3 regions of the Thiocapsa bogorovii genome follow, and region 1 is predicted to be linked to each of the others. Evidence: predicted binding sites of a transcription regulator. Region 1 holds the regulator's gene; each other region holds the start of a gene.

Region 1 (3,275 bases):
TGCTGCGTGGGCTTGGTCTTGATTTCGCCGGCGGTGCGGATGTATGGCACGAGCGTGAGATGCATGAAGAGTGCGTTCTCACGCCCCTCCTCCACACGCATCTGGCGGATCGCCTCCAGAAAGGGCAAGGACTCGATGTCGCCCACGGTGCCACCGATCTCGACCATGGCCACGTCCGCACCCTCGGCACCGAGACGGATCGCCTGCTTGATCTCGTCGGTGATATGCGGGATGACCTGGACGGTGCGCCCGAGATAGTCGCCGCGCCGCTCCTTGCGGATGACGCTCTCGTAGATCTGGCCGGTCGTGAAGTTGTTGTTGCGACCCATCGGGGTGCGCAGGAAGCGCTCGTAGTGGCCCAGATCGAGATCGGTCTCGGCGCCGTCGTCGGTCACATAGACCTCGCCGTGCTGGAACGGACTCATGGTGCCCGGATCCACGTTGATGTAGGGATCGAGCTTGATCATGGTCACCCGCAGGCCGCGAGCCTCCAAGAGCGCCCCGAGAGACGCCGACGCGATGCCTTTACCGAGCGACGAGACGACACCGCCGGTGATGAAGATGAACTTGGTCATGGGGGTAGTGGAGGCAGTCGAGGGCAATGGCCCGGATCCGCCAACACGCTACCAAAAACCCCGCAACTGCTCAATGCGAATGCCGGCTCTTGCTGCTGCCGCGAGCGTGCGCGTCGCGAACATCACGACCGGGGGCGAGCACGCCGGACAGGGTGCTGCGCGACCTTCACAAACTCGAACGGGCTGCGTATATTCGGAGCGGTTTCGCAAATGACGAAACACACCTTCTCGGCGTTGTCGGCGCTCGTCTAGGGTCGGGCGCCGACACAGCGGCCTTGATCGATGTCGTAAAAGATGAGTGTCAACAGAGGAGCGTCAACGATGCGTCAAACAGCAAGATTGATGAGTGCAGCCGCAATCGCAGGTGCCGCCACCTTGGCCGTCAGCCCGGCCCAGGCGTGGTGGGGGCCCGGTTGGGGTGGGCCAGGCTATGGCGGCTACGGCCCGGGCTATGGTTCCGGCCTCGGTGACCTGTTCGGCGACATGCTCGGCGACGGCTGGGGCGACTTCAACATGAACATGAGCGGCGGGGGTCGCGGCTACGGACGCGGGCGCGGCTATGGCTACGGACGTGGTTACGGGTACGGCTATCCCGGCTACGGTTACGGTTACGGTTATCCAGGCTATGGCTACGGCTACCCCGGTTACGGTGTCCCCTACTACGGCGCGCCTTACGCCGCACCCTATGCCGCGCCCGCTGCTCCCGCGACCGGCGAAGCCAAGTAGGCCGAACGCAGAATCGGCATGCTTGCGTCAAGGCCGCGCCCGCGAGGGCGCGGCCTTTTTTGCGGGTCCAGGTCGGCCTGACGACAAGAAGATAATCTTCGCTTGATCCAGATCAAGCGACGGTTCAAAATCTGGTGACCGAAGACCGAGGGGCGATGCCGTGAGCCATCACAAAGTAATCTCATTGGAGACCATTCGCGTCGCCTGCAGAAACTGCTCCCTGTCGTCGCTCTGCTTGCCTATGGGCCTTGCGCCGGATGATGTCGAGCGACTCGACGAGATCGTGAAGCGAACACGACCGCTCCACCGGGGCGACTTCCTGTTTCGAGACGGCGACCGATTTCGTTCGCTCTATGTCGTGAAGACCGGATCGGTGAAGACCTTCGCTCCGAGTCCGGAGGGCGGCGAGCAGGTGCTGGGCTTCCATCTTCCCGGCGAGGTGATTGGACTGGATGCGATCGATAAGGACATCCATGCCTGCTCGGCGAAGGTCCTCGAGACCTCCGCTATCTGCGAGGTCCCCTTCACCCGACTCGAAGAGCTCACCGCAACCATTCCGAGCCTGCAGCATCAGATGTATCGCCTGCTCAGCAAGGAAATCGGACACGATACGGACATGCTCTTGCTCCTCGGCAAGAAGAACGCCGAGGAACGTCTCGCCGCCTTCCTGCTCAGCCTGTCCAAGCGCCTGCACAAACGCGGGCTGTCCGCGACCGACTTCTATCTGAGCATGTCCCGCCATGAGATCGGGAACTACCTGGGACTCGCCGTCGAGACCGTCAGCCGTCTCTTCACGCGATTCCAAGACGACGGACTGATGAACGTCGACCGTAAGCACATTCAGCTGCTCGATGTGAGTACGCTGGAGTCTCTGGTGGGCGGCGCCGGGCAGAATCGCCGCCAACAGCAGCAGAGCTAAACTGCGCCCGTTGCGGTATGTGATGTTCGGAGGGCTGGATCGGCCTCGGAGCGATCGATAGCCCTTAGAGTCGGCGCAGTTTAGGAGACTGAAAACCCTAAGAAGCATCTCCATGAAGGCTGCGGGGATCTCCGTGGCCACACACGACTAAACCGCGGGCGGCGTCATCCCTCGACGCGAAGCCAAAGACAACCCTCCGCACTTGCGGCCTGGATCGCCGCGAGGCGCGCGGCATGAGCGGCGAGCGCGGCCGGGTCGGCTTGAATCACCCGCAGGCGCGGCCGATTCGGATCCAGCCGGCCGCGATGCCGAGCGTCCGGTCCGTCGTGAGACGGCGCCGCGAGCTCTTCTCCGAGGCTCAACGCCACCTGCCCCCCGGTCATGGCGAGATAGACATCCGCCAGGATCTCGGCATCGAGCAGGGCGCCATGCAGGTCGCGGTGGCGATGATCCACGCCGTAGCGCTTGCACAAGGCATCGAGGCTGTTGCGCTGCCCCGGGTGCATGCGCCGGGCCATGATCAGCGTGTCCGTCACCTCGCACAGGTCCGTGATCCGCGACGCTTCGGCGTTCCATCCTAGAATCTCGCGATCGAGAAACCCGAGATCGAAGGTCGCGTTGTGGATGATCAACTCGGCCCCTTCCACATAGTCCAGGAAGCTCTCGGCAATCTCGGCGAAACGTGGCTTGTCGGCGAGAAAGGCGTTCGTGATCCCGTGTACATCGGAGGCGCCCGCGTCGATCTCCCGATCCGGCTGGAGATAGCGGTGGAAGTTGTTTCCGGTCAAGCGGCGGTCGATCAGCTCGACACAGCCGATCTCGATGATGCGATGGCCTGCCTGGGGGTCGAGACCCGTGGTCTCGGTATCGAGAACGATCTGTCTCATTTAAACCGCGTCCATAGTGTAAACCGCTGCGTTGCAGGCAAGCGAATCCCGGAGGACTACGCCTCCCCCGTACCTGACGCGGTTTAAAGAGCGAAATTCAAGAATCTGAATCGCGTCCGCACCGACGGGAGCCGAGTCATGCGACGACGAGTCGAATCGAAAATTGCG
Region 2 (3,275 bases), 2.0 Mb from region 1:
ATCGACGGCCAGGTCAGCGGCCCGGTCGACCGCGGCCGTCCAGCGCGACCAGCCGCTCGGCTGGGCGTATGTGTTCACCGCGACGAAGACCTTGACCTTGCGGTCGCGTGCGTACTTCAGACCCTCGCGGATCTGTTTGTCGCCGAAGTTCAAGCCGGCGAAGTGACGGGCATTGGTGTCGTCGCGAAACCCGATATAAACGGCATCGGCGCCGTTGTCGACGGCGGCCTTAAGCGACGGCAGGTTGCCGGCGGGACAGACGAGCTCCATACAGGGTGGTCTCCGAGGGTCAGGCTGTGCTTGCAAGTTTTGGATGGGAAGCGGGCGCGGAATGATCGCCTTGGCGCGAGTCGCGTCGGTAAAGCTCCGCCTCGATGGCGTTCAGGACCGCCCATTTGCGGTTGCACCAAGCGGGTGCGAGCAGGATGTCTCGAGAGGCGGTACCCGTGAGGCGATGGAAGGTCACCTCGGGCGGCGTGCGCTCGACCAGGTCGGCGCAGATATTCACGTAGTCGTCGAGCTCGAGCGGCGTGTAGTCGCCGCGTCGCCAGTCGATCGCCAACCGGGTTTGGCGCACGACATGCAGCGGGTGGATCTTCAATCCCTCGACGCCGAGCTTGAGTACGCGCTCCAGGCTCGACAAGGCCGCGTCGCGCCCCTCGCCCGGCAGTCCGACGATGAGGTGCGCGCAGACCGGGATACCGCGACGGCGGGCGCCCGCAACCGCGGTTCGGAAGTCCGCGAAGTCGTGCCCGCGATTCACCCGCTCGAGCGTGCGGTCGTCCGCCGATTGAAGGCCCAGCTCGAGCCAGATCTCCTTGCCGCGGGCACGATAGCGGGCGAGCAGGTCCAGCACGGCTTCCGGGACACAGTCCGGACGTGTACCGACCGAGAGCCCGATCACGTCCGGGTGGACGAGTGCCGCGTCGTAGCGCTCGCGCAGTGTCTCGATCGGGTCGTAGGTGTTGGTGTAGGCCTGAAAGTAGGCCATAAAGCGCCGCGCCCCGGTGCGCTTTGCCAGGACCGCGCGCCCGCCATCAAGCTGCTCCGCGATCGGGGCCGGTTCCTTCGCATTCGGGCTGAAGGAGACGTTGTTGCAGAATGTGCAGCCGCCGATGCCTTTCCGGCCGTCGCGATTGGGGCAGGTGAACCCTGCGTTCAGCGCGAGCTTGTGCACCCGCTGGCCATAGCGGCTCAGCAGATACTGACCAAAGGTGTTGACGCGATCGCTGAGGACGCGGTGTTGGGTCGGGGGGGCGGACATCCGGGCAAACCTAACCGGGATCGATCTGCAGCCGTTTGACCCAAATCAACGTAAGGTCAATCGGCGTCTCCGAAGATCCTGAAGACGTGGAGAGGTGCAGAGATTCCGAGACCGTCCGAGATCATTCTCGTGGTCGTTGTCGTTGTCGTTGTCGTAATCGACGATCGAGTAGGACTACGATTACGACAACGACCACGACAACGAACGGTCTCGAACCGCATTCTCGACACGTCGAAAAAGCTCGAACCTGCGTGCAGCCTCGTCAACCGCATGGCCATGATCAGCGGCCTTTGCTGTACCATTTTGTGCAGTGCAAGAAACAACCGCCGATGACCAGATTCGATATGACCGCCGCTGCCCAGCAACGGATCCGCGAGATCCCCTATAACTATACGTCCTTCTCCGACCGGGAGATCGTCATCCGTTTCCTCGGGGAGCCGCTGTGGCGGTTGATCGAGGAGCTGCGCGGCAGCCGCCGGACCGGACGTTCGGCGCGGATGCTCTTCGAGGTGCTCGGGGACATGTGGGTGGTGACGCGCAACCCCTATCTGCAGGACGACCTGATCGACAACCCGGAGCGTCGTCGTCTGCTGCTTCAAGCGCTGGCGCATCGGCTCGATCAGTTTGAGCTGCGGCTCAACGACAATCGTCGGGCCGGTGAGCTGCTGACCGCGGCGCGAGCGGCGGTGCAGCGTTTTGCGGACTGGTTCGAGCAGGAGAAGGCGCAGCGCGCGCGCCTGCGCAAGGCGCTCGCCGGGATCACGCACAAGGACAACTTGGACTTCGGCGGCCTGGCGCGTGTCTCGCACGCGACGGATGCAACGGACTGGCGCGTGGAGATGCCCTTCGTGGTCATCTCGCCGGACGCCGAGGCGGAGGTTGCGCCGATCGTGCGGGCCTGTATCGACGCCGGTCTGACGTTGATCCCGCGCGGAGGCGGTACGGGCTACACGGGATCGGCGGTGCCGCTTCAGGCGATGACGGCCGTCATCAACACCGAGAAGCTCGAAGACCTCTCGGGTGTGGAGCGTATCGCGCTGCCCGGTGTGGAGGGTGTCGTGCCGACAGTGCGTTGTGGCGCCGGCGTGGTCACGCGCCGGGTGTCGGACCTGGCCGATCGCTCCGGTCTGGCTTTCGCGGTCGACCCCACCTCGCAGGATGCCTCCTGCATCGGCGGCAACGTGGCCATGAATGCGGGCGGCAAGAAGGCCGTTCTCTGGGGGACGGCCTTGGACAATCTGGCCTCCTGGCGGATGGTGACGCCCGATGCGGATTGGCTCGAGGTCGAGCGTCTGGATCACAACCTCGGCAAGATCCACGAGCAGCCGCTCGTGCGGTTTCGCATTCGACGCTTCCTGCCCGACGGGGTGACGCCCAAGGGCGAGCCCGAGATCCTGGAGATGGCCGGCTCGGCCCTGCGCAAGATCGGTCTCGGCAAGGACGTGACGGACAAGTTTCTCTCCGGTCTGCCCGGCGTTCAAAAGGAAGGCTGCGACGGGATCATTACCTCGGCGCGCTTCATTCTGCATCGGATGCCCGATCATGTGCGCACGGTCTGTTTGGAGTTCTTCGGCACGGATCTGGATCTGGCCGTTCCGGCGATCGTCGAGGTCAAGGACTATCTCGAAGCCCTGCCGGGCGTGCAGATGGCCGGGCTCGAACATCTCGACGAGCGCTATGTTCGCGCGGTGGATTACACGACCAAGGCGTCGCGGCGCGAGCTGCCTAAGATGGTGTTGATCGCCGACCTGGTGAGCGACGACGAGGCCCTGGTCGATACGGCCGCCGCGCAGGTGGTGACGCTCGCTCAGGCGCGCGACGGGGAGGGCTTCATCGCGGTCAGTCCGGAGGCACGCAAACGCTTCTGGCTCGACCGCGCCCGCACCGCCGCCATCTCGCGTCACACCAACGCTTTTAAGATCAACGAGGACGTGGTGATCCCGCTCGACCGGCTCGGCGATTACAGCCGCGGTATCGAGCGGATGAACATCGAGCAGTCGATCCGCAACAA
Region 3 (3,275 bases), 850 kb from region 1:
TGCGTCGGATGAAACGCGAGGACAAGGCGCGCAAGGAAGAGCCGCCGGGCGCGTCCGGCACGACCGACCGTTGAGTGAAGCGCTGGATATGGCGACATCTTTCGCCCCCCGAGATCCGTCCGAAGACCCTCGCGAGGGCCTTCGCACGGCGCTGGTCGATCGTTCACGACTCCGGCCTGTCGCCGCATCCCGTCCCGAAGAGTGCCGATTGTAGCGTGCATGCGAGCTGGCGACCTTCGCAGAAATCCGGAGGTCGCGCCAGCGCCCCGCATCAAAACGACTGGACCTCGAGTTGGCAGGCAGCGAGAAAATCCTTGCGCATCAGGAGCCCCATCAGACGGTCACGATCGTCTACGACCGGCATGCTGCGCCCGCCGTGGTTCCTGAACGCGGACATGATCTCCGAGAAACCGGCGAGCTCGGTCACGGTCACCGCCGGGGCCGTCATCATCGTGCTTGTCGGCGTTTCGTGACAGCATTCGGCGAGACGGTCGTGGTGTTCGAACAATCGGGGAAGCAGCTCCAAAAAGCTATCCGCCCCGAGTCGCTTGAGAATATCCGTCTCGGTCAGGATCCCGCTGACCCGTCCGCCGTCTGCGACCACCGGAAGCGCCTTCACGCCTTGCCGCACGAAGAGTCCGGCCGCTTGCTCAAGCGGTGTCGTCGGATGCAGCGGTTGGATCGGCGAGCGCATGAGATTCCTCGCACACATGCGGCTGTTCATGCGCTCCACGGCGTGGGCATGAGCGAGGTGATAGATGGTTCTGAAGTCCGTCGTCGTGATGTCGATGTAACCGGGGATTTCCCGCATCGCATCCAGGATATCGGCGTCCGAAAGCGCGAGCTCCAGGATCTCGTCGATGCTGTCGTCGTCGGGTTCGTGAAAGGGACGAAGATGGTTCTCTGTCATCTGATGACCCCCGAATGATCGGCTTCATCGCCGCAGGCGTGGCTCATTAAGCGTCGATCATGCTCAAGTCGCCTTGAGACAGGTCAATCCGGTGACCTCCTGCGATGTTCGAGCGCTGGGCTTGGCGCCGGTTCGGACCGGGCGGCGTCCATTCCCAGCACCTGCCGGAGAAGCTGTCGCGAGCGTTCGGCGATCGAGGTCTGCGAGAGGTCCCGCTCCGCAAACAAGAGGTCTCGAGCAGCCCGCCGATCCTGGTAGATGACCTGCTCAGGCGTCGGGTTGAAGGGCTGCTCCAGGCTGATTCGGGCGATCCGTCCAAGATTCACACCGCGACCGTCGTCGAGCAGGATCAGGTGCGGTGCGAGACCCCGCACCGGGTCCGGTTGAGGAAACTCCAGGATGTCGAGCAGGATGTAGGGCTGTCCGGTCTGGCGAATCCCGAGTTGGATCTGGGTCGGCTCGAGCTCGACGAGAAAGATGGTCTGTCCCACGGCGCCGCGCAAGCGTTCGATTTGCCCCGCGTACGCGGAACTCGGCCAAATGTGTCCGGCGACGTCTTCGTTCATCGATCAATCGCCGCGCGGCTGTTCCGCTCGCGGCGGGGCAACCCGACGCCGCCGATTGATGGCGTCATCCGCACGGCCACGGTGCGGATCGCGCACCTCCGAGGTCGCCGTAAGTCCGTCGATGCGCAAGCGAAATCAGAGGCGGATGGTCGCCCCAGTGTCAAGTGAAGATAATCCACGATACGTTGCCTCGATGCGCCCTCGTCGCTTGGGAATTGGCGGTTCCAGGACCACGAGTCAACAGTTGGGTTGAAACCTCTCATGGGCGCGAGGCGACCCGATCGTGGCTTCGATGGTCAGGCTTGATATGGGTCAAGGTCCTCGTCGCGCCTCGAGATTCAAATCCGGGTCATCGGGTTCCCGCGGTTGTGGACCAGGTCGTACGCGCTCGCGATCCGCACCGCAGTCACATCGACATACCCGGTACGCAAGCCAACCGGAGGCATGCTTTGAGCCTGATGGCCTACGTCCGAAAGATGCGCGGGACCACCCGCGGAAGTCCGCCGCGGGTGAGCGATCAGGAGGTCTTCTGGTCCTGGATCGGCGCCTTTCTCGGGATCGGTCTGGTCGGTTGGGTCCATCAGGCGTTCTTCTCGGAGATCGACCTCACGCTCACCATCGGCTCGCTCGGTGCATCCGCGGTCCTGCTCTACGGGGCGCCGCGCAGTCCATTGGCCCAGCCTCGCAATCTGGTCGGCGGTCACGTCATCTCGGCGCTGGTCGGCGTGACCAGCTGGAAGTTGCTTTCTGCAGACCCCTGGCTGGCCCAATCGGTGGCCGTGGCGACGGCCATCGCGCTGATGCATCTGAGCAAGACCCTACACCCGCCGGGCGGCGCAACCGCGTTGATTGCCGTGATCGGCTCCGACGAGATTCATGCGATGGGCTATGACTACGTGCTGATTCCGGCAACACTCGGACCGCTGCTCCTCTTGGCGGTAGCCCTCCTCGTGAACAACATCCCGGCAACACGTCGTTATCCGGAGAACTGGATATGAGAGGATCCGGGTCGCGTCTTGCGAGGGATTTCGGGATTGATTGCAAGACCCGCTTCTAATCCGAATCCGAGGATAGCCAATGCTGTTCGGCCGTCGCATTACGCGCGAGAAGAGGACCATCGCCGCCATGATGGCGATCTACTGCCGGGATCATCACCCGGGCCACGAGGGACGATGCGCCGAGTGCGTCGCGATGCTCGATTACGCGCATCGCCGTCTCGACACCTGCCCTTTCCAGGAAGAAAAGCCGGCCTGCAATCTCTGCGAGGTGCACTGCTACAGCGCCCTGATGCGCGAGCGGGTCCGCGATGTGATGCGCTATTCGGGCCCGCGCATGCTATGGCCTCATCCGATCCTGAGTCTCGGGCACATCCTCGACAAGTTCCGTCCCGCGCCGACGTTGACGAAGACGCGTGCACGGATCGACGAGGCCCGATCGGACAGATCGTCCGAGTGATGCACGAGTGTCCCGAAGCCGCCTCAGCCGGGTCGCCCGTCCGGTCGGGGCGCGAACAACATGGGTGCATGAACCCATAGAAAGAGTCCGAAAGCGAGGATCCAGCAGAGCCCCGCGCTCATCAGCCAAACGTGGTAACCGGCCGGGTAGATGAGCGGTGCGAGACCGCGCAGGCCGGCGGCGAGGTTGATGAGTATGAAGGCAACGACAGTCAGGCGAGCGGCCTGCATCACACGTCCCGTGTGGCCGACGGCCACGCGAGCCATCATCCCGAGCGTCACCACGCCGATCGCCCCGATGGTCAGGGTGTGCAATGCGCCGCGAGCGGGCAGGGTGGTGAAGGC

The links. Region 1 encodes FNR, which switches genes on or off when oxygen is low (the NO sensors DNR and NnrR bind a similar motif). Its sites were predicted from a motif close to TTGATNTANATCAA; they were not measured.
Region 2: the regulator FNR is predicted to act here: its motif matches at 1,300-1,313, upstream of LT988_RS03255 (TIGR01212 family radical SAM protein).
Region 3: the regulator FNR is predicted to act here: its motif matches at 1,779-1,792, upstream of LT988_RS22975 (HPP family protein).

The regions. Positions count from the first base shown of each region.
Region 1 covers NZ_CP089309.1:4,305,255-4,308,529, reverse strand. Annotated here, with positions in the region: gene LT988_RS19105 (CTP synthase) at 1-575, opposite strand, end outside; gene LT988_RS19100 (sulfur globule family protein) at 897-1,301, shown strand; gene fnr (fumarate/nitrate reduction transcriptional regulator Fnr) at 1,462-2,220, shown strand; gene dnaQ (DNA polymerase III subunit epsilon) at 2,385-3,107, opposite strand.
Region 2 covers NZ_CP089309.1:682,382-685,656, reverse strand. Annotated here, with positions in the region: gene ubiU (ubiquinone anaerobic biosynthesis protein UbiU) at 1-270, opposite strand, end outside; gene LT988_RS03255 (TIGR01212 family radical SAM protein) at 290-1,264, opposite strand; gene LT988_RS03250 (DUF3683 domain-containing protein) at 1,609-3,275, shown strand, end outside.
Region 3 covers NZ_CP089309.1:5,152,083-5,155,357, forward strand. Annotated here, with positions in the region: gene LT988_RS22960 (hypothetical protein) at 1-74, shown strand, start outside; gene LT988_RS22965 (CBS domain-containing protein) at 272-910, opposite strand; gene LT988_RS22970 (hypothetical protein) at 994-1,476, opposite strand; gene LT988_RS22975 (HPP family protein) at 1,935-2,474, shown strand; gene LT988_RS22980 (nitrous oxide-stimulated promoter family protein) at 2,554-2,931, shown strand; gene LT988_RS22985 (NnrS family protein) at 2,955-3,275, opposite strand, start outside.